2 regions of the Bifidobacterium sp. ESL0825 genome follow, and region 2 is predicted to be linked to the other one. Evidence: riboswitches for the same ligand, from Rfam matches in the RefSeq annotation. Region 2 holds a riboswitch; the other holds the start of a gene.
The links. Region 2 has a riboswitch for guanidine ahead of ACUIAG_RS03965 (CBU_0592 family membrane protein). Riboswitches for the same ligand answer to the same signal wherever they lie in the genome.
Positions count from the first base shown of each region.

Region 1 (15,579 bases), 780 kb from region 2:
CAAGTGCTAAATCTAACCGCACTGAGTTCGCTCTCGCTGCCTGAGCTTCGCGCCAGGATTAACCAGTGAGCAGCTGCTCCGTTCACTCCCCTTCGCCTTCGGGGGGATGCTGAGCGTCATTAAGAAGACTCGCCTGAACTGCTGCGCCACAGGGCGGTTCGGGGACTTTTACTGCGGCTATGCCCGCCACCGGTTGTCTGCGACACAGGTGGGGGCAGACAGATAGCCACAAAGGCCAGCAGACTACGCACGTAGAAGACTGAGGGTGCGGTCACCGGACCGGGGTTCAATTCCCCGCAGCTCCACCAAGAGGCCTTTGCATACACTTGGAAGGCTTACATTGGAATTCCGTCTTTTTGAAGAATTCAAAGTTGATTACCGATTCAATTCTTCACTAAACCAATTCAATACTTATGAAACCAATTCAAGACAGCTCACACTATTTTATCTACAGTTTAAAAGAAACATTTGAAGCAGATCGGAACGTCTCGTTTAAGCCAGTTATTGATTTGGGCTTAACGGTCCAATTCGTTTATGACCCTTGAACCGAACCAGCGATTCAGTCATAGTTGATATCTAGACACGTCATCATGTCGAAAGAATATTGAAATTCCAAAAAAGACAACGCCTTTCCTTGTTATCAACAAAAACAAAAATACAGTCATAGTAAATATTAATCATTACATTCATTGTCTTTTAACTATGGAATGCTAAATGGCATAAATACATTATATGGTAACTTGCAATAATTAAAATCAGACATATCTTGAACTTGCTTAAAATACAGTTGAAATTGAAGCCAGAAATTTAAAGATTACATATCAAAGCCTAGAAGTCTTTGATTGCGCTTTAGGCAGCAAAAGACACATAAGCTATTCAGCAAACTCTTATCCATTTTTATTTCATAGCCTTGCACAGGGTTGAAGCCATCAACCTCGATGGTTCTCAGAAGCGAATCCTTACAACTGAGCTGTCTTGATACAGTTTTGAGCAGAACTTTATACCGTAAAGAGCCTTATAATACAGAAGATTTAAATCACACTACTTCACTTCGCAAAGGTGCAACAACACTACAGCTATTCATGCCGTTTGAATCTGTTAAACTGAGTTAAAACTTGCGCGGGAGAACTATAGAGTTTTACTACACATGGAAATAAAATTCAGCATTAACGCTTCTTAACTAACAACTGCAGCTCTTTTACATCGTGAATCCTCTGTTTTTCATACAAAACGTCTATCGGCTCTGACACAACCGAGAAGTCGTCTATACCCGTTAGATCTGCTGAAGAGAAGTTGACACCGTTTAGAGTTGCCAAAGGCAATTGAACATCCGTAAAAATTGACCCAAAGCAATCGACATTCTCCATATCAGTCTGCTCAAAATTAACACTCTGCAAAGTCGCCATGATCATATTTACATCAGCTAGAGTGGAATGAGAAAAATCAGCATTTTGCAAAGTAACATGAGAAAAATTTGCATTTGATAGATTAGCATGGGTAAAATCAGCATTTTTTAATCTTGCATAAGTGAAATTTGTGTTTGCCAGATTCGTTTCACAAAACTTAGCCTTCCTAAGGATAGATTCTTCAAACGTTGCTTCAACGATAATCGACTTTGTAAAGTCTGCATCAGACAAATTCATATCTGAGAAATCGACAGGCCCCGAAAAATGTGCAGACCTAAATGATGTTGCACACTTACCACTCATTCCTTTGAATGTTGCAATGTTTATGGTTGAATGATCAAAACTGGTTATGCCGTTTTCCGGAAGATCAGCGTAAGATAAGTTTAACTTATTACATGTAATACCTTCAAAATCAAGCTGTTCACATATATTACTCCCGTGGAGGTCCAGGTCAATATTCTCCCAATACGAACTTTGATGAAAAGAAGCAGCCGTATCGTTACTAAATTGTGTCAAATGATCTCTGATTGCCTTTAGTATAGTCAATTCAACAGGGCCGTCATCTTCGCGTGTAGTTCTTAGATATCCGCACAAGATATCTATGATTTGTTGACGAGTGTATGGCCAGGACTGGCCTGCTCTAACAAGATATTGAACGCCAGCTATACGCGTGGATGGCTTGTCATCCCCTAACAGACGAACAGCAGTCAATATATCATTAATTTCTTGCTTAGCCACTTGACGCTGTTCTTCTCTTTCTGCCGCAGCACGCTCTTGATATTTGATTACAAGGTAACCTACTGCGCCAATACCACCGATTATGGTCAGTGCTGTAGCAGTCTTGTTTAGCGGTTGTGCATCGCCAGCCAAAATATTCGAACCACCACCTATCGTGAGCATAACTAGTACCAGAACGAATGCAATTACTGCGAGAAAAACCCAAATAATGATTCGTTCCAGTAGCGATAGGGAACCCAACCGATGGATTAATGAACGACTACGTGCATGATTGCATTCGTCGTTTTTCTGCTCCTTTTCACTCATATAGCTAATATTATGTCACATTGGCTATATCAGCATGTTAACCACATATGATGCTCTAGCTCAAGATAACAGGCCAATAAATTTGTTATTTGAGGAAGATAACAGTGCTTATGCATGAAGTTTCGTTATCTCCATTGCAGTGAGACTATTACACTAAAACACAGTCTTGAGAGACAATAAAGAGTTACCTGACACTGTAGTGGTGCTTGACTGTATCGCAGACTTCAATCTTTATAATGCATCTGCTATTTGAATTTGTTCAGAAGGAATTGGTACTGTATATATCAACTGAACCCATTGCCAAACAAAGCTTTATAGAGAGAAACCATTCAATTAAATGCATAAGAGCAAACCGCATTGACTTAATGTCAATCATTCGCCTATGGCGCCTTGCAGAATGGCTATGGGCGAGCGCCGCAAAGCAGGCCGCGCCGTCAGCATGGTCGCCAGCGAACCGACGACGATGATCGGCAACCCGCATATAAGGAAGAACTGCCAAGGAAAAACCATGGACAGACTGTGTATAAGGGGCCAGTAGACCATAGCTGTGCTCAGCCCGACCAGTCCGGTGCCGCCTGCTGCGATGATAATGCCTGTGGTCATCACGATGGTGCCGTCCAATATGGATATAGCAGTCAGCTGCCGCGGGTTTGCGCCGGCAATTGACAGGAGCGCCAAATCGAGGTCACGATCCCGAGCGGCGATGGCGAACCCCGCGATCACGCCGACCAGGGAGACCAGCAGCGCTGCCCAGAAACCATAGAGCAACTCCAGGGTTCCCCCCGATGTGACGTTCTCTATTCCCGGTACCTTGTTCATGGCGATGGTACTGGTGCCTCCGGCAGCCAACAGACCACCAACCAGAAACATACAGGCAGTCAGAGCTATTACTGTTGAGCCGAATGTAGTGTCTCGACTCCTGGCCACAGCCTGTGAACGCGCTATCCGCCAGACAGCAGATGACGAGGGGACCAGAGCAGTCCAAAGTTGAGTGACCCTGCTTATAACTGGCCCCCCAGAACGTGCCAAGGCAATCAGCAGCAAGAGAATAGCAAACAGCGGTCCACTTCCAACGGCACTTATGACCGCCTGGACTTGCTTAGGCTCTAAGGACCCAGAGCCGCTGTGCGAAAGATAGGTAAAGACAGGCAACGGCAATAGCAGCAAGGCCAGCCCAAGGAAAAGCGATACAAGACCACGTCCATGTCTCGGCCGTTCAACCGATTCGCTCTCCTCAGCACGGCGCACCATCCGGACGGGTGTCATCTTCCTCAAATCCTGCAATGTCCGGCTGGTCGCCAAGACGGCAGTGGCCAATCCCACTGCAAGACCAGTCAGGGCAGACCTGGGAAAACCGCGCCAAGTAAAAGCGAAATGCACCGGTATTCGCATTCCAGCGGAATACCAATCGAGGATCCTTCCAGCCAGCGCAGGTGAAAGAGCCGCAGCAACGAGGGAGGCTGGTAGAACCAAAATCATCACCTGCAAAAGTGTAAGTACCAGGATCTGCTTAGGCGTAGCGCCCAGCAGCGGAAGAAGGGCCAGCCCCTGCCGACGTTGGCGAATCGATGCCTGCAGGGTGTGCTTGATCACCAAACAGCCGAGCACAATGACCGTGAGAAAGACCAGACTCAGGACCGAAGCCAGGCTCTTGGCAGGATCCCTGGTCTTGGCCGACAAACCCTGGTAATAGCTGTTGACACCCATGCTCACGCTCATGGCACAGAGCAGGGTTTGGGTGACCACAAGAACGATAAAGACGCCAGCCCAGATGCCACTATTGGCTTTCAAATCACGTAAGGCCCAAGTCATGTTTCATCCACCTGCCACGTCCTCGTGTGTACACTCGGCTATATTTCTGTATTTACATGAATAGTCGATCGACGCTGAAGACAACATCCGGCAAACCCCTGAAACGACCCTGAATCAACCCTGATTCAACCTTATGATACCGAGCTTATTGCGATCGTATGCCTTACATCGTCTAGGCGTCACAGCATTGAAACGAAGCCCTTTAACTGGAGAGGCCTAACAAACAAGCAATTCCAGCTCATTGGCCAGTTCGATAGTCATCCTGTTTCTCGGTCCGCAACCAGGACAGTATGCAAACTACATGTCCTTTGGCCATATTTATATTTAACTATATAAACTCACAAAGAGAGACGATGATAGAGCGAGATTCAATTATGTCCACCACAAAAGATCATTCGAATATTTCCCCGATGTTTCATCCGGCAGAAAGTTGGCACGCTGAAAATGTTAACCAGTTTTTTGCAGCCGTAGTGTCCTCTGTCATACTTCTCGTATGCGGAATTAGTCTCAGGTCAACGGAGTATAGCTTAATCAAAAATCAAGCAGAGCAGCGGTGGTATGAGCACAGTATTTTCTTTACTTTTTTTCACAATTTTGTGCATAACGGTTTTTATACAGATCCTGCTAATATGTTGCTGTCATTATGGGGATTAATCCTAGGTGTCGCTCTTGTCACAGCTTTCCTGGAAACAAAGACCGTCGAGTCTTCCAACACCGCGAGTGCATTCTACCTATTTGTCTGCTTACTGTCGTGTGCTATTGTCATCATCACAGGCTATATAGCACCTGACATGTTTAAACAGTACGATTTTGGTCTGAGTTCGTTATTGACAATCATCAGCGTTTGCATAGCAGCCTTTGCCCTTAGCTATGGCGTAAAACAGGTCATTTCATCTCGTGCAATGCAAAAAAACGAAATGCTGAGATCAAATCACCTCAATGAATATCGATCATTAACTAAAAGATCGTCGGTTAGAAGACTTCCGAGAACTGATACTATTCTTCGCCCTATTTTCGGATTGACCCTCATGACCACTCTTGCAACATTTATAGCATGTGGAATAGCAGCGCTATTCGGCAGAATGAGCAATCATCTAGTCGTCCGTATAATCACCTTGGTCATTGCTGTTGTACTTGAACTAATCCCCTGTTCGTTTGATCGTTTCTTTATGTTACAAATCGGCGTTTACGGTCAACCAAACGAAGAGAATCAAACTCAATACAAATGTCCCAAATTAAAATACCATTTCCCTACAGCAGTACTTTCTTGGATTATATCAATTTTACCCTTTTCCCTTGTATTAAGCCCAACAACTACGTTGATGTTCGTGTTTACGATTTTGATCCCGATATTGATTTACATATTCTATTTAATACCATTCTGGAATCGTTTCTTGGTCCCCATTGATAAGTGGTTGATAAAAAGGTTTATTAAAGACGACCAGAAGTATATAGAAATCGATCATTTCCGCTTATCCACAAATGTCGCTTCAACGTACCTTCGTTCAGAATTATCTGTAGATACTCATCGCCAGCATTTACTGCACACCATCTTAACACCCACTGAAAACGGGGAGTGGGCAAAAATATGCTATCCTGCTTCCTGCGACACGAAACGGGTACCATTGCTATCGTTGTCAATTGACGAACTCCAAAAAATCCTAGAATCTTACGACTCTCAACGAAACAACATTGTAGAGCTGGATGCAACAAAACATCAACGCAACATCACGTGCTTAGTAGATCAAATCGCCACCAATGATCGGAAGTTCGATTGTTGTAATCAGGAGGATTGCAAAATCTATCTAGCAGCCATCTTTGATGACCGCCAGTATTTATCAACATCCATAAGCCCAGAGGCTGATAAAGAGGAAAGACTACAAAAAGCCATTACTCATAGGTTTTCCAGCTTCAAAGGAAAGTGGCAACTAATACTGACACTAGTAAAGCGGTGAAACCAGAACATACGATATAGCTGTGTATGTGCTGTCGACAACTTTGACCGCCCAGATCAGCCTAGGTTGCGGCATTTCCCATCCCACGTGACCAAGTAGCAATGTAATCCCAACTAAGCAGGATCTCTGACGAATTGAATCAGCATTGATCATTTACGGCCTCTGAACCGCCGTGAAAAATATCTGATTCAACATTTTACGATTCAACCAGTGCTACTCTAATGCGCAGAGCCTGATGCAGGTTCCCGGACGATGGTCAAGTACCCGGACAGCGACAAGACTTGCCGAAAGGGAGCCATTTCCTCGTGGATCGTACTCATACTCGCTGGCATCTGTGAATCAGTCTGGGCCACCGCCCTAGGCAAGTCTCAAGGCTTTACCAAAATCGTCCCGGACATGGTTTTCATCGTTGGATTGATTCTCAGCATAGTTGGCCTGGCCTTAGCCATGCGAAGCATCCCTACCAGCACGGCCTACGCGGTCTGGGTCGGCATCGGTGCCGCCTTGACTGTCCTCTACGCCATGGCCACGGGCTCGGAGCCTATTTCACTCGCCCGCATTCTGCTCATCATCGGCCTGGTCGCTTGCGTGGTCGGACTCAAGATCGTCAACTGAGAGCGGTGCCCGTCATATTACCTGAGTAACACAGGCATAGTGGGCTTCGACCTGAAGCTGCCCACCGATCTTCAAACGGGTCTCCAGCCTGACCCTCACCAGGTACCGGTCCAGCTGTACCCTGCGGCACTACAACAACGCCAGAAGTTTTTAGACTGGAACCATGAGAATCGTCATACAGCGGGTCAGCCGTGCCCGGGTCGATGTGGTCGACGAGCAGGGGCAGCCGGATCCCGATTTCAAGCCCCAGAGCATCGGCACGGGTCTCCTGCTCCTGGTGGCCGTCCAGGACAGCGACGGCGATGCCCAGGTGGACTATGCCGTGCGCAAGCTGACCCGGATGCGCATCTTCGCCGACGAGGAGGGCCGGATGAACCGGTCGGTCCTGGACTGCGGCGGCTCCATCCTCTCCATCTCCCAGTTCACTCTTTACGCGGATCTGCGGCGCGGCAATCGACCCAGTTTCATGGCTGCGGGCGAACCCCAACACGCCCAAAGCGTCTGGCAGGACCTGAACCGGGCCCTGGCCGCGACCGGTGTCCCTGTTGCCGCCGGACAATTCGGCGCCCACATGCGATTGGATTTGGTCAACGATGGCCCGGTGACCATCCTGCTGGACACTGACAGGTTGATGAAGACGGCAGCTCCTGCAGCGACTATTTGACGATGGGCCGCAGGGGCGCCGACACATCAAGCTGATGCTTGTCGCCGATCTTGGTTGGATCGTTGATGATCTTGTCGACCACGGCCTGCTTGAGCTTCAGGTCGGAGCCGTCGCCCCAGATGATGACATGTTTGCCCTGGTCCAGCTCAGTGGTGATGGAGTCCTGGGTTTCCGCAGTCACCTTGGTCACCGAATGACGCATGGCCTCGGGCATGGTCGACAGTATCCGCAGGGTCTGCCTGACCGCCTGATCCTGCTGGGCACGATTGACGGTGGAGACCTGGATGACCGGCACTCCCTTCACCGGCTTGGACACAGTATTGAGCACCCTTCCCTGTCTGTCGACGGCCGTCAGTTTGTCCTGCGCATCCTTGAAGACCGCAGTGGGCTCCTGGGCATCGAAGGTCACCTCCAGACCGTGCGGAAAACTCTTGCGGACCTTGGCATCGGTCACCCCGGCCATGCCGCTGATCTCCTCCTCGACTCCATTGGTGGAAACGAGCAGCAGCGAGCGATCCCCCTGACGAGCCACGATTGAGGCCACCCGATCGTTGGACACCCAGGCATTGCCGCCGCTGACATCGATCTTTTCGGTCTGCAGGCGGAAGACCGGCGAGAGAAAAAGCAGCCATGACAGTCCTGCAATCAGAGCCATGACCAGGAGGACGACACCTGTCCGGATCAGGACCAGCCTGCGACTGACCTTCTTCTTCTCGCGCACCCGGGCCTGAAAGTCCAGAACCTTGGGCCGTACGAAGATCCCCAGCCCCTGATCCTCCTGGTCGGTGCCAATCCTGCCTGAGACGGGTCGGTCCGGCGGTATGGTCCGGGCATCGACGAATCCGCCGGCCGAACTCGTCGAGCGTGAGAGCGCAGACCTGGATGTCACAGACGTGGAGGCTGAGGCGCTGCTGCCTTTGACTAGAGAGCGGGAGGATGAAGAGGCCGACCTTGGGCTACGTGTCCTGGAGCCGCCTGCTTTCTTGGCACGATTGGGACGACCCTTGAGACGCTTGGACCGCTTGAGACGCCTGCCCCTGCCGCCTGTCTTTTCAGCCTTGGACCGGCGGCCTGCCAATCCCGCAGCATCGGAAGCGGCCGACCTGCCCGATCTGGCGGTTCTGCCGGTCTGCGGTTCCTCTCCCAAAGGCTTGGTGGTGCGCCCAGACCGGGCTGTCCGTGCGGCCTTGGCAGCCCGGACGGCCCTGCTTCTGGAAGAGGCTCCGCCGGAGGCGCTGCGACCCTTGCCGGTCTTCACTGCTCGTCCCGTTCAGCAAGCTTGTCAAGAATGACCGGTCCCATAGCGGTGACATCGCCGGCGCCCACAGTCAGGATCACATCCCCCGGCTCTGCCCGCTCTGCCAGATCCAGAGCTGCCTGATGCATGTCCGGGCAGGCCCGGAAGACAGCTCCGGTCGACCTCTTCCCGGAATCCCGGGACTCATGGTTCGATGCCTTGCGAGCGGCGGCAGGGATGGTCCCGGCATCCACGCCCGGAAAATCGCTGGCCAGCTCGCGGGCGGGGAAGATGTCGGTTACGGTCACATCGTCCGCCAGGGACAAAGCATCTGCGAACCGGTCAGCAAAGATGGCCGTTCGCGAATACAGGTGAGGCTGGAAGAGCACCCTGATGGTCCGCCCCGGATAACGCCGTCTGGCGGCGGTCAGCAGGGCGGCGATCTCCGTAGGATGATGGGCGTAATCATCAACTACGGTGACCCCATGCTGGATTCCGCGGACCTCGAAGCGTCGAGAGGCCCCACGGAAGTCGGCTGCAGAAGCGGCGGCTGCATCGGGATCCATTCCCAACAGGATGGCGGCGATGATGGCCGCGGCTGCATTGCGGGCGTTGTGAATGCCGGGAATCGCCAAGTCCACCTGCAATTCGAGCGGCTTGCTGGCATCCAACCCTGCTGCCTGGAGCACCTGCGCCGGGAGAGCCAAACGGCAATGCTCACGACCGCTGCCGCTGCTTTCGGACTCGGACTCGATGCGAACCAGGCCGAGGACCCCGGGCAGGGAGTCCATATTCAGCTGGGGATCCGAAGCATAGACGATGATCTTGGCCTGGCAGTCCCCGTGCAGCCGCCGCAGCACCTCCAAGGCGCCCTGGTCGTCCCCGCAGACCACCAGGAAGCGGCGGGCATGCCGGGCATGTTCCACGAAGGCCTGGTGGAAGGCGTCAGCCGTGCCGTAGTGGTCCAGATGGTCGGGCTCCACGTTGGTGATGATGGCGATGTCGGGAGTGTACTTGCCAAAGCTGCCGTCGGACTCGTCCGCCTCGGCCACCAGGACCCGTCCGGCCCCCACGTGCCCCCCGTCCATGGGCCCCTGGCCGCTCTGAAGGCTGCCCCCGATGGCGTAGCTGGGATCAGCCAGATCCCCTTGGCCGCCCTTGGTCAGCAGGTGGGCCAAGAGCGCACTGGTGGTGGTCTTGCCATGGGCACCGGCCACGGTGACTGAGATTCTGGAGGCCATGAGCAGGGCCAGAATGTCACTGCGGTGGATCAGCCGGGCGCCGGCCTCGCGAGCTGCCAGAATCTCGGGATTGTCAGGCTTGATGGCACTGGACCAGACCACCGTGCGAGCCCCGGCCACGTTGCTGGCATCCTGGCCGATGGCGACCGGGATTCCCAGCTGACGCAGGCGACGGGTCTTGTCCCCCTCGGCGCGGTCGGAGCCCGAGACCTGTACCCCCTCCTGGTGGAGCATCTCGGCCAGCACGCTCATCCCAGCCCCGCCGATGCCGATGAAGTGGGTGGGCCCCAAATCCCTGGGGTCGCGCACTCCGGCCTGGGCCAAGGCAGGCAGGCGGGGGTCCAGAACCGGCAGGGACCGGTCGCCGCCGTCCTGCCGACCGGGCACAGTATTCAATTCATGCTTGGGCACAGTAGTTGCATCTCCTCCAACAGTTCAGGACCGTTCAGGACGGTCGCCCGTCGCCTGCCTCCATTATGCCCGATTAGGCCCTCCCAGAGTCCTTGCGGGCAAGGTGTTGGTCGGCCATGGTCAGGATCTGCTCAGCCATCACCTGGGCAGCGTCGCGAATCCCGTACCCCCAGGCCCGGCTGCGCATGTCAGCCAGCCTATCCTTATCAGCCATAAGAGCAGGGACGTGCTGGGCCACCCATTTGGCGTCCAGCGCCGCATCATCGACCATGAGTCCTCCCCCGGCCCCAACGACAGGCTGGGCGTTGAATCGCTGCTCGCCGTTGCCGATGGGCAGGGGCACGTAGACGGCGGGCACCCCCAGGGCGGCCAGCTCGCTGACAGAGCCGGCACCAGCCCTGCAGACCACCAGATCAGCGCAGGCGAAGGCCAGATCGATCCGCTCCAAGTATTCGGCCATGTGGTAGTCCCCCCGGCCCTGGTGGGCCGGGTCCAAATCGTTGATGGCCGCATCGCCCATATCTGCCGCCACCTGCTCTCTGACCTGGTCGGCCTTGCCACGGCCCGTCAGATGGATGACCTGGGTTCGCTCCAATAGTTGCCGGGCCGCGCCAGCCACCGCCTTGTTCAGGCTGAGCGCACCCAGGGATCCCCCGGTGACCAGCAGGATGGGCCTATCGGGATCCAGACCCAAGGACTGCGCCGACTCCCGGCGAGCGCCCGAGGGATCAGCCTCCATCTGCTTGGCCAGTCGGGCGATGGCCGGCCGCAGGGGCAGACCCACGCGGCGCACAGGCACTCCGGCCCGGGCTCGGATGCCGGTATCCTCATAGGCTGTACCTACGAAATCAGCCCAGCGAGCGCCCAACTTGTTGGCCATGCCTGCCCGGGCGTTCTGCTCGTGGACGACGATGGGCAGACCCAGATTCCGCGCAGCCCTGTAGGCCGGCGCCGAGGCATAGCCACCAAAGCCGACCACCAGGTCGGCCGACCGATCCTGCAGATATTCTCGGACCCGCTGCACCTCATGCCGCCAACGCCGGGGAAAGCCTAGGGCGGCCTTGCCGGGGCGACGGGGGAAGGGCACCTTCTCAATCAGGTCCAGGGGAAGTCCGGTGGCCGGCACCAGGTCGTGCTCCAGCCCGACAGCAGTACCGATCACGCTGACAGCCGCCTGGGGACAGCGTTCCCGAATGGCCGCAGCCACGCTGAGCAGGGGGTTGACATGCCCTGCCGTCCCACCACCGGCCAGCACCAGATGGGGACCAGCGCCCTTACCGGCATGCTCCTGGTCGTCCCCAGGCATCCCGTTCTCGGTCCTCGTCGCTGTCGTCATCCGCGAATCCGCTTCCTTTCCGCCATATCCATTCCATATCTCATGACCCGTCTGTGGCCGCCTTCACGTCCGGTTGAGTCCGAATCATCTGCAAGGCCACCCCGGCCGAAGCCAGGCAGGAGATCAGGGCGGTCCCTCCAGCCGAAACAAAGGGCAGGGGCAGGCCGATGACCGGCAACAGGCCCAGAACCACGCAGATGTTGACCAGGGCTTGACCCACCAGCCATACATCCAGGCAGATCAGCACCATGCCGGCATACCGGTTCCTGGTGGTCAGGGCGATCCTCAGCATGCACCAGCCCATGACCACGAAGACCAGAATAAGCATGGCCGCCCCTACAAAGCCCAGCTCCTCGCCGATGACAGCGAAGATGAAGTCATTGTGCGCCTCGGGCAGGTAGTTCCACTTCTCCCTGGAGTTGCCCAGCCCGACCCCGGTCAGCCCTCCCGAGGCCATGGCATACAGTCCGTGGATGGACTGGTAGCAGACACCCTGAATGTCATCCGCCGAGCACTTGCCATAGGCGGCCATGATCCGCTGGGTCCGGTTGCTGTTGCCATAGACCGAGAAGCCGATGACCGCCGCCATCCCCAGGACTGCCAGGCTGAGCAGCCAGCGCAGGGGGAAGCCCGAGACCAGGAAGGCCACGAAGCCGATGATGACGATGATCATGGCCGTTCCCAGATCCTTGCCCAGCATGATCAGCAAGAAACTGACCAGAAAGCCGGCGGCCGGCCTGGCATAGGCCTTGGCCTGGCTCTTCAGGTCGGAATCCTTGCCAGCCTGCCGTTGGGCTTCGATCAGGGCCTGGGGCAGCCACAGGCACAGGGCCAGTTTGAGCAGCTCGGCCGGCTGCATGGAGATGCCCCCCACCGAGATCCACCCCTCATTGCCGTTGGCAGACCGCCCCAGGGGAGTACGCGTCAGCAGCTGAACACCCTGGCTGACAATCAGAAACCCGGTGCTCCAGCTCCGGTAGCGGTCGATGCTGATCCTTACGGCCAAAAGGGCCAGCAACAGCCCCACCACGGCGTATATGCTCTGACGAATGACCTGGCTCCAGGGAGAGCTGCCCTGGGCCACCAGATCCACAGCCGAGGAGGAAAAGACCATCATCAGGCCGAAAACCGTGGTGGCGACGACTGTGGCCAAAAAGCCGTAGTAGCACCATAGCGGGTTGAGAATGGCCCGCCAGCCCCGGTAGTCCCCCTTGCCGCCAGACCCCCGGGAGGGAGCCTTGTGCGGATCAGTGTCGCGCTTCATGCTCGTGGACCCACTGTTCGGCCTGCTGGGCAAACTGGTCACCCCGGTCGGCATAGGAGGCGAACTGATCCATGGAGGCGCAGGCGGGGGCCAGCAGAACCACCTGGCCGGGCTTTGCATAGGAGCCGGCTGCACGGACGGCCCGGGCCATAACCTGATCGCCGGCACCAGGGTCGATCAGGGTAACCGGCAGATCGGGCGCCTGGGCCTTGATGGCCTGGGCCATGGGCTGCTGATCCCGGCCGATGATCACGGCTGCAGCCAGCTTGGACCTGCGGGACCGGACCAGATCGTCAAAGCGGGCGCCCTTGGCCAGCCCGCCGGCCAGCCAGACCACCTGGCCGTCATGGTAGCTGGCCAGGGAGGCCTCGGCGGCATGGGCGTTGGTGGCCTTGGAGTCGTCGACGAAACGGATGGCCTGCGAACCCTGGCCCAGGGTGGCCACCGTACTGATCCTGTGGTCGCCAGGGGTGAAAGCACGCATGGCTTCGATGGCCGCGTCGACCTTGGCCCCAGCACCCAGGGCCAGAGCCAGGGCGCAGAGGGCATCAGCCAGCAGATGGGGGTAGACCGTGCCGTCAGGCTCGCACAGATCCGTCAGGTCGGCCACCCGGACCAGCCTGACGCCCTCCTCAAAGTCATGACCGGTCAATCCGCTGCGGTCTATGACCCAGCCATCCTCTACGCCCAACTGCCCAGGCTCGGGCCGACCCAAGGTGAAGCCCACACGTCGGCAGCCTGGGGCTGGCTGCGCCTGCCTGGCCAGTTCAGAGACCCGGGAGTCGTCAGCGTTGTAGACCAGGGCCTTGCGCACGCCCCGGTAGATGCGCGCCTTGTCGGCCGCATAGGCTTCAAAGCCACCGTGCCAGTCCAGGTGGTCGTCGGCCAGATTGGTGATGGCCGCGCACTCCAGGGTCGGCGAAAAAGTGAAGTGCAGCTGGAAGGAGCTCAGCTCTACGCAGAGCATGTCGTTGTCGGAGTCCAGAACGGCTGTGGAGATGGCCTTGCCGATGTTGCCCACCGCAGGGGCCGTGAACCCGCTGGCCTGCATCATGGCGGCGACCATCCTGGTGGTGGAGGTCTTGCCATTGGTGCCGGTGATTCCGATCCAGGGGGCTGGCCGGCCGGTCCGGGCTGCGGGCACCCGCAGCCTCCAAGCCATCTCCACTTCGCTGACCACAGGGATGCCCCGACGCTGCGCCTCAAGGATAAATGGGGTGCGCGGATTGAAGACGGGCGAGGCCATGACCAAGTCCACCTGGCTCCAGTCCACCTGGTCGAAGTCATGAAGATCGGCCTGCGGGGCGCGCTGGTCCACAGTGATCACACCGGCCGCTCGGCCTCGCAGGGCTGCGGCCACGCTCCGTCCGGAAATGCCCAGCCCGGCGACCAGTACACGCTTCTGGCTCAAGTCCATATCCATGAACACCTCATTCCGCTAGCTCCGGCATCTGCTTGGCATGATACCGGCTGCCGAAGTCCGGTACCGTGAATGGACGCGCTCAGATGGGCAGCCCAGAGCGGACCACCCAGTCTGCATAGAAGCAGACCAGGGCCAGCAGGACGAAGATCAGGTCCACCATCCAGAACCGGACAACCACCTTGGACTCCTGCCAACCCATCAGCTCGAAGTGGTGGTGGATGGGCGCCATCTTGAAGACCCGCTTGTGGGTGAGCTTGAAGTAGCCCACCTGGATGACGTCGGAGGCGGCCTCGCCCACGAAGAGCCCGCCCAGGATGACCGCCAGAAGCTCGGTATGAGTGGCGATGGACAGGGCTGCGAAGAGCCCGCCCAGGGCCAAGGATCCGGTGTCTCCCATGAAGATGGAGGCCGGATTGGTGTTGTACCAGAGGAAGCCGAAGCAGGCCACGGCCGCGCAGCAGGCGATGATGGCCAGGTCCAGGGGGTCGGAGACCGCGTAGGCATGGCCGGGATGGCTGCCGCCCTTCAAGTGGTAGCTTTCCCAGAAGGCGATGACCGTGTAACCCACGAAGGCGATCATGGAGGAGCCTGAAGCCAGCCCGTCAAGGCCGTCAGTCAGGTTGACCGCATTGCTCCAGGCCGTCATCAGCAGATTGACCCAGATGATGAACAACACCACGGACAGGACGCTGCCTGCCATTCTGAAGTCGATGATGGGCTGCTCCACGAAGGAGATGCCCGCCTGGGCGCTGGGGTAGCCGTTCTTGGTGGGCAGCTTCAGAGCCAGCACCGCGTAGATGGTGGCCAGTATGAACTGGCCGATGAACTTGGCCTTGACCGACAGGCCCAGGTTCTGCTTCTTGCGCACCTTGGCGAAGTCGTCGATGAAGCCCAGGAAGCCCATGGAGAGCATGGCGAACAGCACCAGCATGGCCGACAGGGACACGGATTCCCCCCGCGACAGGTAGCGGTAGAGCGCCGAGGCTGCCCAACCCAGCAGGATGGCCAGGTTGATGATCAGCCCGCCCATGGTCGGGGTGCCGCGCTTGACCAGGTGGGACTTGGGCCCATCCTGGCGGATGTACTGGCCGTAGTGCAGACGGTGAACCAGCCGTATCAGCAGGGGGGTGCCTGCCAGCGTCACCACCAGGGCGACCAGGATTCCGATGAT
Region 1 covers NZ_CP199589.1:133,419-148,997, reverse strand. The annotation lists RNA gene ssrA (transfer-messenger RNA) at 1-308, shown strand, start outside; gene ACUIAG_RS00580 (pentapeptide repeat-containing protein) at 1,167-2,450, opposite strand; gene ACUIAG_RS00575 (FtsX-like permease family protein) at 2,823-3,320, opposite strand; partial or broken gene ACUIAG_RS00570 (FtsX-like permease family protein) at 3,744-4,157, opposite strand; gene ACUIAG_RS00565 (hypothetical protein) at 4,616-6,217, shown strand; guanidine-III (ykkC-III) riboswitch at 6,443-6,506, shown strand; gene ACUIAG_RS00560 (DMT family transporter) at 6,470-6,832, shown strand; gene dtd (D-aminoacyl-tRNA deacylase) at 6,996-7,496, shown strand; gene ACUIAG_RS00550 (cell division protein FtsQ/DivIB) at 7,489-8,754, opposite strand; gene murC (UDP-N-acetylmuramate--L-alanine ligase) at 8,751-10,328, opposite strand; gene ACUIAG_RS00540 (UDP-N-acetylglucosamine--N-acetylmuramyl-(pentapeptide) pyrophosphoryl-undecaprenol N-acetylglucosamine transferase) at 10,459-11,691, opposite strand; gene ACUIAG_RS00535 (peptidoglycan glycosyltransferase FtsW) at 11,762-12,985, opposite strand; gene murD (UDP-N-acetylmuramoyl-L-alanine--D-glutamate ligase) at 12,969-14,408, opposite strand; gene mraY (phospho-N-acetylmuramoyl-pentapeptide-transferase) at 14,488-15,579, opposite strand, start outside.
Region 1: another riboswitch for guanidine. It lies ahead of ACUIAG_RS00560 (DMT family transporter); the one in region 2 lies ahead of ACUIAG_RS03965 (CBU_0592 family membrane protein).

Region 2 (15,579 bases):
CATCCAGTCCATGGTGGAGGCGCCGTCGTGGGTCTCGCCGATCTTGTAGTTGACGCCGGTGTAGTAGAGGATACGCTCGGTCGTCGTTGTCTTGCCGGCATCGATGTGGGCCATGATGCCGATGTTGCGGACCTTGGTCAGGTCCGTGAGCACGTCTTGTGCCATAATTCCTTGTTCTCGCTCTCTTGGGATTACCAGCGATAGTGGGCGAACGCCTTGTTGGCCTCGGCCATCTTGTGGGTGTCCTCGCGGCGCTTGACCGCGGCACCCAGGCCGTTGGAGGCATCAAGGATCTCGTTGGCCAGCCGCTCCGACATGGTCTTCTCACGACGGGCGCGGCTGTAATCGGTCAGCCACCGCAACGAGAGCGTATTGGCGCGGTTCGGCTTGACCTCGACGGGAACCTGGTAGGTGGCGCCGCCGACACGACGGCTGCGGACCTCCAGGCTGGGACGAATGTTGTCCAGGGCGCGCTTGAGCACGGCCACAGGCTCCTGGTCGGTCTTCTCCTTGACCTGCTCCAGAGCGGTGTAGACGATGTTCTCGGCGATGGACTTCTTGCCGTCCAGCAGGATCTTGTTGATCAGCTGGGCCACCACGGTGGAACCGTAGATGGGATCGGGCAGGAGCTGGTGCTTTTTGGCTGGTCCTTTGCGTGACATGTGTTACTTGGCCTTCTTTGCTCCGTACAGGGAACGGCCCTGCTTGCGATCCTTGACTCCCTGGGTATCCAGCGCACCGCGCACGATGTGGTAGCGCACGCCGGGCAGATCCTTGACACGTCCGCCGCGCACCAGCACGATGGAGTGCTCCTGCAGGTTGTGGCCCTCGCCGGGGATGTAGGCGGATACCTCGATGCCGGAGCTCAGACGGACACGGGCGACCTTCCGCAGAGCCGAATTCGGCTTCTTGGGGGTGGTGGTGTAGACACGGGTGCACACGCCGCGACGCAGCGGGCTGCCCTTGAGTGCCAAAGTCTTCGACTTGCGAGGCTTGGCCTTGCGCCCTTTGCGGACGAGCTGTTCAATTGTTGGCAACTGACTCTCTCCGATTCCTTCGATGAACTTGTCTTCGTTTGCACTGCGAGACCGCCGCACCGCAGCCGCAGTCGCTCCTAGGAGGAGAGATCAGCCACTGTCCACCGGCCCGATGGCCCCTGATCCTCCTGCCGGGCATTGCTGCCTGCATTCTTCGGATTCGGGGGATATCCCGACAAGCTCACCTGTAACATAAGGCATGCTGTCGGCACACACGATGAAAATTATATCACCGGGGCAGACACGGCCACGTCTAGCACTCGGAAGTATGCTCTGGGCTTTGCTCACTGTGATGCCGCGCTGGAACCGTCGATAGGAAGCCCCTTGCAAGAGACCTTTGTCTGGCTTTTGCATGCACCGCTCACAGATTCCAATAAAGGAACGGGCGCCCGCCTATAACAGCTTCCTAATATATAGGTGTCGGAAAAGACATAGCATATCTGTATCAGCAAATAGAGATGCCGGAACATCAATGCCTGCGTTCGGTCACGTAAGCGTCAGCGTGCGGGGATGCCCTGGGATTTGTGGGTGGCCTGGCCGGCCGTCTACTTGTTGTCCTTCTCAAGAGCATGGCGAATGTAGTCGCGCAGGATCAGGGCATGGTTGACGGCCGGATCCTTGGCCGCATAGACCAGTGTCGTCCGATCGTGTTCGCGCACAATGCTCAGCAGATCCCCCAAGGCGGGATTGTCATCCAGCTCGGTACGGTAGCGGCGGGCGAAATCCTCGAAACGGTCCGGATCATGGTGCCACCAGCGCCGCAGGTCCGGACTGGGAGCGACGTCTTTGAGCCAGCCGGACAGGGCTGCCCGCTCCTTGCTGACACCGCGTGGCCAGAGCCTGTCGACCAGGACGCGGATCCCGTCCTCGTCAGCGGCCTGCTCGTATACGCGCTTGATATCCACCTGACCCATCATCTGCCTCCTGAAACCAGGGACCCGAGTGATTCATGTCTCCTTGAACCATGATATTGACGGAATCGGCATTACGGAAGAGGCAGCGACTGCCATACCGTGGCGTAGGCTGATGAGTATGCTTACAGACGCAGACAAGGGCAAGGCGGCCGGATCAAACGGCAGCAGATCAAGCCCTCAAGCCCGCAATTCGGCAAAACCGACCGGACCAGGATCCAAGGGACGGCAGTGGCGGCGCCTATGGATACCCGACCAGATAGGCGGCTGGGCCATGGCCTTGATGCCGGGCTTGGCTGGGCTGCTGGTCGGAGGCCCGACCTGGAGGAGCCTGCTGCTCATGGTCGCCTGGGCTTTCTGCTACTGCTTTGAGTTCACTGGCTCGAGATGGATGGTCTCGCATCGGGCTGCCAGATTCGCGCCGCCAGCTCTGGGATATGCTCTGCTCACGGCCGTGACCGGTCTGATCCTATTGATCGGCACCCCCGGGCTCCTGCGATGGGCCCCGCTCTACCTGGTGCTGGGCGTGCTGAACTTCGCTGCCGCCTGGATGCGCACGGAACGCTCCTGGTGGAACGATGCCGTGGTCGTGATTGCGGCCTGCACGCTCTGTCTGATCGCCGTCTCCCTGGGGTCGCGATTCCAGCAGTCGGGACCAGGACTGGAAGGCGCAAACACCGGTTACTTCGGGTGCCAACCGAATCCTGCTGTGGACTGCTTCGCCAGCGGATTTTTCCCTAGCGCCGCCCTGCCATCGATCGGAGTGGTCAGTGCAGCTGTCTTCGCTGTGACCCAGTTCGGTTCGGTCATCTTCGTCAAGACCATGATCCGCGAGCGCGGCAAGACCTGGTGCTACCTGCTTTCCCTGGCCTGGAACCTGGCCCTCTGCCTGATTGGGGTTGCCATGGTACGCACAGCAGGATGGTGGCCTTTGTTGACCGCCCTAGTTCTGCTGGTGCGTGCGGCCTTGTTGCCTGCAATCGCCCGTCGGCGCCGCATTCCCATTCTGTATGTGGGCCTTGTTGAATGCGCAACCAGCCTGCTCGTCTTCATTCTGGTGATCGCTCAGGCTGACGTGATGACTGCGGCTCTGACAAGCCTGTTCGGCGCATGACTGCAGGTTCGTCCTCACACGTCACTCACGAGTTCGGGCCTGTCTGGAATGACCGGTCCCGTGTGCTGATCCTGGGATCCATTCCCAGCCCGAGCTCGCGTGAGGCTGGCTTCTACTACATGTTTCCGCGCAACCGCTTCTGGCCCGTGCTGGCCGCGCTCTTCGACCAGCCTGTTCCGGAGCCTGATCCGGCTGTCCGCGCACGGTTCGCTCTCAATCACCGCATAGCACTATGGGATGTCATCCAAGAATGCGACATCCACGGCGCCTCCGATGCTTCTATCACCAATGTCGTTCCTACCGACATCGCCGGCTTGCTGGACCGTGCGCCTATCGGCACCGTATTCACTACAGGACGCAAAGCCGGTCAGCTCTACCATCGCTACTGCCTGCCGAACCTGCAGGAGAAGAGGTACCGACCGATGATCAACCTGCCATCCACCAGCCCCGCCAACGCCGCTATGAGCCTGACCGATCTGATCAAGGCCTACCAACCCATAAGAAAAGCGCTCGACGGCGAAGAGCCTAATAGGCAAGACAATCAGAACGATTATGGCAAATAGACAAATACCGACGGTCAAAGCCCAAGATGTTACGAATCTTCCCAAGGATGAATTCACCTTCCCTAGCACAGAACGCGATAGGCTGGTAACCGCAATTCTGGATGGGCAAAAAACTGCTACGGCCTGGCTGCAGCAAAGTTCATCCACGATCATGGAACCACTCCCCTGCTTCGACCGACGAACAGTTCTTGCGAACTCAGAAGACCAGCCAGTTGCCGTCCTTAGATATGCCTCACTGGAGGTAACCCGACCAGGTTTGGTCACGTGGCAGCATGCCCTGAATGAAGGAGGGCGCCATAAAAGGCGGATGAATTGGCGCGAGGCTCATAAGTCCTTCTGGACGTCAAAGAGCGTGCGACGAGTGCTGAATGATCCGGACTCCAAGTCGATAACCAGACCCTGGTTGTGTTGGAGAGTTTTATGTAGAAGCCATGGTCGTGAACTGAAAGCCCAAAGACAGAGCACAACCTTTGCCATATGGGTCACACTTCACCGGCGTGCCATGTCATGCCATCGTGTATAGTTTCATCTGTTGCATTGATCCGCCATGCGGGTCGATTCACTATGGTGGCTATAGCTCAGTTGGTAGAGCACCTGATTGTGGTTCAGGAGGTCGCGCGTTCGAGCCGCGTTAGCCACCCCATCTCCAACCTCTACTCTCCCAACAGTTTAGTAGTTTTTCATTTTTTAATTCGAACACACAAAACTAAAATGTGTTTATCCCATGCTTCAACGAGACAAAACAGTAAGCGCGTAACGTGAAGTCACGATGCTTACGCCTGATATTCCCATTCTCGCACCCTCCCCTACCCAGGCGGATAACAGCTGTATCAGCCTTAGCCTCGGCCTTTTGCGTGTCCAACTACGGGCGCCGACTCAGTTGCGGAGGCGGAGCCTTGCAGCTGGTCAATGATCCGGTTTTGCGCCGCTCCGAGAGGTTCTTGCCTCTCAGGCGGCGCTCACAGGACTCGCTGTAGTCTTAGAGACCTCGGTATCGCATGGACGCATCAGCAGAATCGTCATCATTCAAGATACAGGTGCGTTTAGCAGGATGCGGCTGCAATTAACCTGTCTCCGCTTCAGGCTAACCTCGTAGAACCGAATGGGGTGCAACAATTATCTCGCCACTCGAGACTTGCTATAGCGTCCATTGTCATTTTAAGTCACAATCGTAATTGATGTGCATACTATATAAACATGGATAATTTACCCCTTACTGCGCAACTACAACTGATTCAGTTAGACATGGCGACACTCGGAGCTGCAGCAAAAATTGGAGTGATGAACGGTCGCAGCGATATAACTCACAACTGTGAAACTTTTTATCGGGAAATTGCCGGTCTAGCTTTCAATATCGAAGTTGACAATGCAAATAAGAAAGCAATAAACAAACCAGGCTATGACTTACGTGATGACGAAAATCATATTCTTATTCAAATAACTGCTAATAAAAATATAAAGGAAAAAATATCAAGTACAAAAAGGCAGATTGAAAAACTGAAACAAAGCGGTGACTGTGACGGATACACAACATACATCATATTTATATCAGAGTTCTCTAATCTTCAAGGAAAATACGATGAAACTAAATTGAAAATTTTTTCACAGGCTGATATATTCCGTAAAATTGAAGTAGATGCCAAACCTTGTGACAAAAGGATATCTGAAGTAGAACTTTATTTAAATGGATGTATCAATACAATAAGAACGCAGATAACAAATAGTTGGAGGATGGCAGAAGAAAACAAACCAATGTCCCTAACGAAAGATTCTGAAGTGTTTAAAAAAATATTTAAGTTGAACAGTCAGAATCCCAATCATCCCCTGGATGATACGCAACTTGAAGTAACACTTGATAATATAAACAATTTTCAGAATTACTGGTGGGGTCAGACTGAACAAACCAGACAAGTTATTTCCTGTTTATATGATCACGGCAATGACAGCCCTTCTGCCTGGCAACTTGACGTTCGTCCGCCTTATTTTACATATAAGACCTTGGACAAAGTGACTGAATTGATTTATCATGACACGGCACAGCAACATCAGAGAAAAATCGGACAAATTGTCATGCAATCGGGAATCACAAGTTTCTACCCCGAAGGCGAGGCAGGAGATGGTGATACTCCGTTCGGCTTCCATGAGTCAGCTGATGATGAAGCTAATGGACTTTTCGATCTCCAGCAATTCTTTACGCAAAAATCAATATCAAAGTTTCTTGAAACTTGTGATTTTGCAGACTTGCTTATGTAGCTGGTTTTGGTTTGCCTTACTACCATGGTCACAGGTATGAGCACACTCCACTATTGAGGAAGATGACGATACCGCGCATGTAGCCACCCACAAGCTGGTCCGACGGCATCAACAAAGGCAGCCAGTGCAGGCTGTAACGCTAGTCCGGCCCAATTGATCGCTTGAGAGAACTTATCCGGCAGCCAGTATGCTGGGTTGTCGGAGTGCTCTTACTCCCACGCTACAGGTGGTATGGATGGTGAGCCAGTTGGTGTGCTGCTCATTGTTTGCCTTCCTCGTTGACGATGATGTGTAGCTGGCCGATCTTGTTTTTGACGGCTTCTGCACGGTAGATTCAATGTCAGCAGGGTTATACCTACTGCTTTGGCTAGGATCTCGATAGCGGTGGCTTGAGCGGTAATAATTGTTTCCAACACTACCGTATCATAAAGAGATTGAGTCACATTATCGTAATGCGCCTGTCGTTGCCTTTCGTCTCATATAAGTCTTGTGCTGCGGATGTGTTCTCGTTTCATTCATACCCCAAGCAGCAATTCCACGAAAAGTTCTAATACTGAATGATGCTAGTTCCCCCGTCGGTTTTGATCACCAGAGTTACCGTATGCTGTGCCTTACTCACTCTCATAGGTTTGAGCCAGACGGCCCCTGCAGACATACACGGCCAACATGATCCGCTTCATTGAACAAAATGTCTCACGGCGGGAAGTTCCTATCATTAGGCAGACGCACCCAGCCATGAACCGCCAGATTCGCGCTCAGGTTACCTGTATGGGTAGCGTCACTGGCGTAGAAGTTAGCATCTTATGCAGATTTCTGATCACCAGCGAACTACAGTCGCAATCATTGCCAAATGGATAGAAGTTCAACCGGCCAGATTGGCTGTAACCTATATTGGCGAGATTACACCAGTAGCACATCCGATTTACAACACTTGCACGCTAGCCGCGAGCATCACCACCCTCCCAGAGCTTGCTTCGTCTGGCTGTGGCGTAACCTCCCGTGCGATATTTACTAGCGGCACGCTATCAACTTGCAGCTGGCGTACAGGTTGATTACCGATGTTCATGTTCGCGCACTTCAAGGCATATAACCATTCATCAGGATGTTGCACGTGACAAAAACAACAATTCTTGGACGGGGAGTCCATGAGCTCCTGATACAAGTGAGTGCCAGTGTCGTTACCACCTATAGCATAATTGCTTCATGCACTTAATTAGCTTCATCTTTAGTCGCAATCGACACAGGGCTGGACTGCTTCACATAGCGATGATGTAACGCCGCCAGCTCACCCTTCTTGAGCACCCGCATCCCCTCCTCCATAGCCGAAGTACGATCGGACTGCTGTTAAGCTTGCCATTGAACTTTCAACTCTATTTACTACCTGTTATTGCAAGTACCTCACTATGAGGTAAACCACGCCATTAATTACAGATACGCTTATACATTCACACACGATAACTGTTATCTCTTTTATATGAATAGCTGCCAATCGGTCATGAATGCATACTGGTAAAAGCTTCCCCTTAATTCTCGGATCGTTGAGACAAACGTAAATAGCTCCACCACTCATCTCAAAATCTCCGTGGCACCTGTTGTACGCAGTATGATCTGATACTGACCTTTTGGCAGGAAAATATGACATGAACTCCCATAATTATCAATCTGCTGAACGGGAGTAGCGCTACTACTCACCACTTGACCAACAATAAGAGCACCATCACTAAGTACAGTGAGTAGAAGACAACATTCTTTCGGCCCTCGCAAACGTCCCCTTCAATCAACCGTGTACTATTCACCTTGACCAGAACCGAACACTATCACTGAGCCAGCAGCCTCACGCTGCCACTGACCAGCAGCATACCCAGGCCTATTTATCCAAGCAAAACCCATCGAAACGCACAACGAGACGGCGCATAAATCGACCGGCCCACAACATGATCCCAGCCACCGACCGTGACCAATCAACAAGTAAATCCGACAAATTCACATTGTAGGAGGCTGATTGCACCTTTCAGCATCTGAACGACTAGTGAGCCTTGACCTTTTATTTCTAGCATCGCTTCACCGGGGCTGTTCATAGCCTTCCACACATATGGTGTGTTTTCTACGGAGCCCGGATTTCTCCATAAATCCGATGATAGTATGTTGAGTCACGAAGCCAGCAAGCAAGACGCTGACGCTGCTGAAGACATCTACAGGCACAAAGCCAAGTCTCCAACATCCTCTTATCCTGATCCAGAAGGTCGCGTGCACGAACCTCATTAACCACCTCACATCAAACCCTTACTTCCGACTTGCTTTACAGTTCGTTAAATGAGAACTTACTCTTTAGAGCTAAGATTACGAGTTAAAAATAAAGACTAAAATAAAAGAGTTCTTTCATTCACTATGACATATTTACGCAACAGCCAAGTTGTAAATTTGAAAAGGAGGAATTATGAGAGATTTGACCTCTTCACTTCCTACGCTTACTGAAAATATGAGGCAGACTGCTGTTTTTAACGATACCAATCCTAAAAAAAGAACCCACCGTTACCTGCTAACCAGGGAATGGAAAACTGGTGTTGAAAAACCAAATCTGGCATGCTTCATCATGCAGAACCCTTCAAAGGGTGACGAGTATGTTGACGATCCGGCAATAGATGCCTGTATAAAACTTATTCATGGGGAAAAAGATGATAATAACAAACCGTATGACGGTATAGTTATTCTCAATTTATATGCTTTTATTGACTCCAACTCACACAAAATTTTCGAAAAGTCATACATAGATGCAGTAGGCCCTGAAAACGACATAATTATACAAGACGTGGTTCAGCAATACCCAAACAACATAATCGTCGCATGGGGAGCAGGAGGAGAAGAGTTTTTGCCTGGATTCAGGAAAAGAATTGAAAGCGTTTTGTATCTCCTCCCCAAGGAAGGGCTTCACTGTTTAGGCGTCACTTACAAAGGTAAACAACGTTACCCCAGATACCCTCACCCAAGAAATCCAAAGGATTTGGATAAATTGAAGATACAACCTTGGATAATGTAGCAATAGATCTCAAAACTCTCAACATTGCTATAAGCATGGGGCTCACCCCTTGCTTTATCGCTGGCTCTTATTGCTGTTTATTTATATCTATATCAAATAAATTATGATCTCATCGTTCTAACAAAGAAGTGTTTTTCTGAAATCCGATGTATTTACCACGCTGTATCAGTTCTTGAAGTAAGTGCAAATTTTGCTAACTTGACACAACTCACACAGGTCAGTGAAGTTCATATTGAAGTGAACTACTTTCTGGGGGAGAGGGCAATTGAGGGGTTGGGATTGATATCCTCATAAAAACGTTTTATCAACCATCCCGCTTAGAACAAGCATTAGTAAATGGCTGGTACTCCATATCAGTCCTGGTCGTATCTGGAAAGCTCGATCAGGTTCCTATCGGGGTCCCTGACGTACACCGAGGTGATGGCCCCATGCGCACCAGTCTGATTGACCGGACCCAGACAGTCGACATGACGCTCATGACGCGGCAACCACATCATCCAGCGAATCCTCCATAAGCAGACACAAGTCAGCCGAGCCGGGCGTAGGCCTATTCGCCTTGGGATCAATCTCATGGCCAGCACATCACGGTAAAACGCGCAGGTCGCATCGACATCCCGCACCGTGATGACCAGATGGTCCAAACCAGTGATTCTCAAGAGCTCAACTCCTATCGCCCAATAACTCAAAAGACAGCCTAAGCGAGCGCATGCGAAAAAATGCCTTGCGGCCAGCAGAGAAGGCGACCCATAGTCACAACAGACAACACACCTGCCAGGGCCAAGAAGAAACCAATCGGATGAAAGCTCGGCAATGGACCCATGCAAAAACCGAATACCAACATATAAGTAATCGGCATTATACATACCGTTTCGAGGGCCATAAACTGTTGCCGTTCGCATCCAAGACAGCAGTGAGCCTGCATCTTGGGCGATCATATAGTCAGCGAGGAAGGGAACATCATGACCACAAAGCAAACAGTTGGAAGAGAGCAATTGGGCGAATTCGCGCCTCAGTTCGCAACTCTGAATGACGATGTGCTATTCGGCGAAGTCTGGGCTGACGAACAAGCACTGTCCGCGCACGACAGAAGCATGATCACCATAGCCACATTAATGCCATGGGTAGCACAGAACAGCTCGACGTTCACCTGAACATCGGGAAAAAGAACGGCATCACCAAGGACGAGATAGCAGCCGAAATTACCCATCTGGTTTTCTACGCAGGCTGGCCGAAGGCCTGGTCGGCTTTCAACCGCGCCAAGCAAATCTGGCAAAATGATGACTGAAGGAGAATAAGGCATGAAGCAAAACGCCAAGACGGCAGTCCTGGTCTTCCACCCCCATATGGAAGCCTCACGGATCAACGCCCGCCTGATGCGGGAAGCCAAGGGGCATGAGGATAAGGGTATCCTGGTCCGGGACGAATATGCTGCCTTGCGCTCAAATCAGATCGACATCCCTAGTAAGCAAGCATTCGTCAAAGGCTTTGACCGTCTGGTATGGCAGTCTCCCATGTATTGGTACAGCTTGTCCTCCGCTGCTCAAGGAGTGGGAAGACCTGGTACTTACCTACGGATGGGCCTACGGTACCCACGGCGATGCCCTGAAAGGCAAGGAACTCATGCTCGCCGTCTCGGTCGGCTCTGCCGGAGAGAACTATCACCATGAGGGCGAATTCGGCTATACGGTGGACGAGCTCCTGGCTCCGTTCAAAGCTACCAGCAATCTCATTGGAACCGTCTATCGGAAGCCCTTTATTCTGACCGGCGTTAGCTCAGGTATGAGCGATCAGAGCCTGGAAAAGGCAGCCAAAGATTACTTGAGCTGTCTGCAAGGCGACTGGCCGGCACAATAAGCCTCAGCAAGAATCCCTAATATCAAGACGAGGGCATCCACACAGGAATCTTAAAGTGCGGGCGCCCTCGTCTTATCAGCTCAGCGGACCTCAGTCACTGTGTATAAGATAACCCATGCAGACGTGTGGTCTCCTCAGGCGTATCCACATTAAGAAATAGGCGGCCTCCCGTATCCATGGCTCTGATGTCATGCATATCGTCATCATCAAGACTGAAATCTGCAATATTGTGGTTCTCGCGAATCCGTTCCTCATGCGCGGATTTCGGGATGGCGCATATCCCCTGCTGGGTCAGCCAGCGCAATACTATCTGGGCCGGTGTCTTGCCGTAGCGCTGGCCGATACGCATGAGGACAGGATTGTCGAAAATTCCCCGACGACCTTTAGTCAGAGGCGCCCAGGCCATGGGTGCAACCCCCTGCTCGTCCATGACCTTTCGAAGTGCGGTCTGCTGAGTGAAGGGATGCAGCTCAATCTGATTGACCATAGGCGCGATTCTGCTGGAAAGGATCAAATCAATTAGCCGGTCAGGCAGGAAATTGCAGACTCCGATGGCACGAACGCGGCCTTGGTCATACAGGTCTTCCATAGCTCTCCACGACCCATGATAATCGCCATAAGGCATATGGATAAGGTACAGATCCAGGTAGTCCGTCTGCAGGTTGATCAGGGTCTTTTCAAAGGACTGCATCGTCCCCTCGTAACCATTTTGCTGAATCCAGACCTTTGAGGAAAGGCTCACTTCCTCTCGAGGAATAGCAGATTCCCTCAGCGCATCCCCCACTGCTCTCTCGTTGCCGTAGAAGGCAGCTGTATCGATAAGGCGGTAGTCCCAATCGAGGGCCGATGCCACACTACGTCTGCATTCATCCAGATCACCTATCTGGTAGACTCCGAATCCCAATATGGGAAGCTCGAAGCCATTGCTCAGCTGCAGTTTTTCCATGCGCTATCGTCTCCTTGGTGATGCCCTCCTGCAATCTAACAAAGCATAGGAAGACAGTATTGCCTACCACTTTTGGCTATATATTCATCCTCTGCTTATGGGGATGCACACCGGACCTTCGACCCCTGCCAGTAATGCTACAGTATCTTTCGGAAGCATTCCTTCCCCCGACGAGACGCGCCGTACCCGGATCGACGACGACGCTCAACAGGTCACTCGTGGAAGGATGTGGTTGGTTTGTTCCTAATGACTCAGCTTATTGGATTTCTGCTGCTCCTCATGGCCTTTGCTTCGATGATGCTGCTAGGCCTGCCCAGCGGCAGCCGGGTCAATCTTGTTTTGAACCTTATCGGCGCATGTTTGCTGGCCGTCGATGCTCTGGCTAACTGGAGGTGGGCCTTTTTTGCCCTTGAATGCGTATGGGCCCTAGTTGCGCTATACGCCATCATCAGATCATATTTAAAAAGCGATTCATTCACGACCAAGAATTGCAGCTCAGCGACAAGGCAAGGGCAGGGTATCTGCATCCAACCCATAGAAGCGGAACTGACTGTCTGCAAAGTTGCTGATTATACAGAGATTGATCTGAACTCACCTTTTGTTTTTACAGGACGAACCGACCAAGAAGCTTCATTAGTCTGTCCAACCGAGATTGTTCCCAGCCGGACCCTGGAACGCAGCGACGGCTGACGGGCCTTCCGCATCCAAGGCATTCTCGACTTTTCACTCATCGGCATCCTGGCGCCCATCGCCACCATTCTGGCAAACAAGGGCATAGGCATTTTCGCCGTCTCGACCTACAACACGGATTATGTCCTTACCAAGGCCGAGGACTTCCCTGCCGCCCTGGATGCCCTCGACAAGTCAGGATATACAATCATCTGATCGACCCACAGCAACTTCAATCGTGACCGCCGATGCTGCCAATGCATAAACAAAAACCCTTCGTCGTTGAATATAATGCAACGAATCCTGCGCTTTTGCCGGCCCTATCTCTTGTCTAACTCTATGTGCTTCACCTGCACTTGGTCAATATCGAAATGATGCCGACCTAGTGCCAGTCAATGCCGCTTTTACGAGAAAATGACACATAAACTGGCCTCAACGGAGGTTGCTTCCTGAAAATAGGCAGGCTGCCAGATGACCTGCCACAAGTGACGGGAAGTACAAGCCTGGAGGATCAGATGAGCAACAATCGAAACGAACGTGCGAATAAGAACCAAGGCAGGCACGAGGGCAACTCCTCGCGCAGCGACGACACACGTGAAGATTCCCAACAAACAACCATGAACGACAAGAACCACATGCCAAAGCCGGTGGACAATCCCAAGGCCAGCAAAGATAACCATGTAGAAAATTCACCCAAGCCGAAGCCTACACCTGAACAAACAGGCGAGAAGGAAGGCAGGGATTCATCCAACAAGGACGCTGATCATAGCAGGCCTGAAAAGGAAAATAAGCAGGAACAGACCATAGCCACCGACCGCGAGCAAGCCTCTCACACAGACAGAGAGCATGACTCCTTCCATGATGACAAGCCAAGCCAACCCAGTAAGCCTGTCGGCAAACCATCTCAACCAAGTGTTGCCAGCTTACCCAAACCGCGGAAGGCGAAAAACCATGACTCCTTCTATCTGGGCCTGGCCTCCGCAGTCTTGGTCGCAGCTCTGGGCCTCAGCTTGAGCACCATGCCGATCTTCTTCTCCCTGCCTCTTGCCGCAGTCTTATTCGGAATCGGCATCTGGCTCCTCTCCTATGCCAGCTTCAAGTCTCCCGGCAAGCCGGAGGGAGAGGGAACGGAGACGGACAGGCATACCAGGACGGTAGTCGTAGCAACGGTCCTTCTGGTGCTGCAGTCCTTCATCATGGATGTCTTCATCTTCACCCGAATGGGAACAGTCGGCAAACACCAGAACGCCATCGTGATCACCTGGATCATCGCCAGCATGATCGAGACCCTGGCTGCCTTCGCCCTCATCTACCATCACAATCCCCTGCAGTCCAAGCCCAAGGATTCCGCGGCAAACGACAAGCACGAGGGAAATGAATAAGGCGCCACAGCGCACATCAATCAGAAACGACACACAAGTCCAGAAGGGCAGGCTGACCGTCAATGTGAGACCGCCACAGCAGACGAACAAATCAGCTCGCCTAGCTGTTCTGTTCGCCAAGGTCTCGTGCTCACTGAGATTTTGCGTCTCAGGGTGCCGCGTATCATTCTTGAAGACGCGCGGCACCCTTGCATGATCAACCCACATACCGTAGCTGGTCATAGCTGGAAACTGTCGGATGGACAGAGGCTACGATGCCATGCGCTACGCCGACCGGCTCCCCCAAAAATTCGGTAACAAAACCGTGAGCCCATTTTCGGACGTTACAACTTTACAGACATTGCATAGATCGCGGGGGTGCAACTATGCGGGCACAGCTTCATGCTCCTTCTATTTCTCGTCCACATTCGGAAAATACCTTGAGTTCGGTCCCTTCTCGACTGATACTTATACAGCGCAAGCACATACAGGCTGCACTAACCTCCCAACAGCAGGGTGCAGCAACTAGAATCAATGGTGCAATTGCTCACACACAGCTGTGTTTGAAAAAGGAAAGACATGAGTGGACCAGAACAATCTCCCGTAACCTTCGGGGTCCTCAAAGAGACAAACGAGGAAGAGTCTCGTGTGGCCCTAACGCCAGACATCGTGACCCGGCTGACCAGACAAGGCATCACCTGCCTATTGGAGTCCGGGGCCGGGGCTCGAGCCGGCTTCCGGGATGAGGACTACCAGCGGACGGGAGCCACAGTCACCGACAGGGATACCGTCCTATCCAAATCAGAAGTCCTGGGTTTCGTCAACAGACCGGAAAGCTCCTTGCTGAAGAGGATTCCAGCCGGAACATGGATCATCGGCATGCTGGGGTCCTTGAGCGACAGGGACTACATCAAATCCCTGGAAGCGGCCGGGCTTACCGGAATCGCCATGGAACGACTCCCCCGCCAGCTCAGCTCGGCCCAGTCCATGGATGAGATGACCTCGCAGAACTCGGTCATGGGATACAAGGCGGCTCTGGTGGCTGCCGATGCCTATGGATCCTTCTTCCCCATGATGACCACTGCAGCAGGAACCATCCGACCAGCCAAGGTCCTGGTCCTGGGCGCGGGGATTGCAGGCCTGCAGGCCATCGGGACCGCAAAACGTCTGGGAGCCGTGGTTACTGCCTATGATGTCAGGCCCGCTTCCAGGCAGGAGGTGGAATCCTTGGGAGCCAAGTTCCTCGATTTGGGGCTGGACTTCTCCAAGGGACAGGGCCAGGGCGGCTATGCACGGCAGCTGACCGACCAGGAACAGGCCCAGCAGCAGGCTGCGGTGGATGCCAAAGCAGCAGGCTTCGATGTGGTCATCACCACGGCCAAGGTTCCAGGCGGAAAGCCTCCCCGCCTCCTGAGCGCCAAGGGTGTGGCCAATCTGCACCCCGGAGCAGTGATCGTGGACTGCGCCGCCAGCGACCTGGGCGGCAACGTCGAGGGATCACAGGTGGGAACCAGGACCACCGACAAGGGGGTCATCATGATCGGGGCACCATACCTGGCCAGCGGCGTACCCATGACGGCATCCAACCTGCTGTCCAGAAATGTGGCGGACGTGCTGGTGCATTTCCTTCGTGATGGCGCGCTCAGCATCAAAGCGGACGACGAGATCGATCAAGCACTGGTTGTATCTAATGCATCCGATTCCGGCACGGGCGAAAGCGCGGATGCTCCAGGTGACGAAAAGGCCGAAGAGAAAGGTCAAGAGCAATGAATTCTGTGGTCATAGCAATTACGCTTTTCATTCTGGCCCTGCTGATCGGCGTGGAGGTGATCGG
Region 2 covers NZ_CP199589.1:913,170-928,748, forward strand. The annotation lists gene fusA (elongation factor G) at 1-165, opposite strand, end outside; gene rpsG (30S ribosomal protein S7) at 192-662, opposite strand; gene rpsL (30S ribosomal protein S12) at 666-1,037, opposite strand; gene ACUIAG_RS03900 (DUF488 domain-containing protein) at 1,583-1,951, opposite strand; gene ACUIAG_RS03905 (YwiC-like family protein) at 2,070-3,062, shown strand; gene ACUIAG_RS03910 (DNA-deoxyinosine glycosylase) at 3,059-3,625, shown strand; gene ACUIAG_RS03915 (ASCH domain-containing protein) at 3,615-4,148, shown strand; tRNA gene ACUIAG_RS03920 (tRNA-His) at 4,193-4,268, shown strand; gene ACUIAG_RS03925 (SMEK domain-containing protein) at 4,823-5,878, shown strand; gene ACUIAG_RS03930 (DUF1643 domain-containing protein) at 8,316-8,915, shown strand; gene ACUIAG_RS03935 (hypothetical protein) at 9,269-9,412, opposite strand; partial or broken gene ACUIAG_RS03940 (hypothetical protein) at 9,488-9,850, opposite strand; gene ACUIAG_RS03945 (carboxymuconolactone decarboxylase family protein) at 10,033-10,200, shown strand; partial or broken gene ACUIAG_RS03950 (hypothetical protein) at 10,289-10,378, shown strand; gene ACUIAG_RS03955 (NAD(P)H-dependent oxidoreductase) at 10,401-10,769, shown strand; gene ACUIAG_RS03960 (aldo/keto reductase) at 10,864-11,715, opposite strand; guanidine-III (ykkC-III) riboswitch at 11,862-11,922, shown strand; gene ACUIAG_RS03965 (CBU_0592 family membrane protein) at 11,962-12,405, shown strand; gene ACUIAG_RS03970 (ACT domain-containing protein) at 12,418-12,600, shown strand; gene ACUIAG_RS03975 (hypothetical protein) at 12,900-13,766, shown strand; gene ACUIAG_RS03980 (NAD(P) transhydrogenase subunit alpha) at 14,325-15,515, shown strand; gene ACUIAG_RS03985 (NAD(P) transhydrogenase subunit alpha) at 15,512-15,579, shown strand, end outside.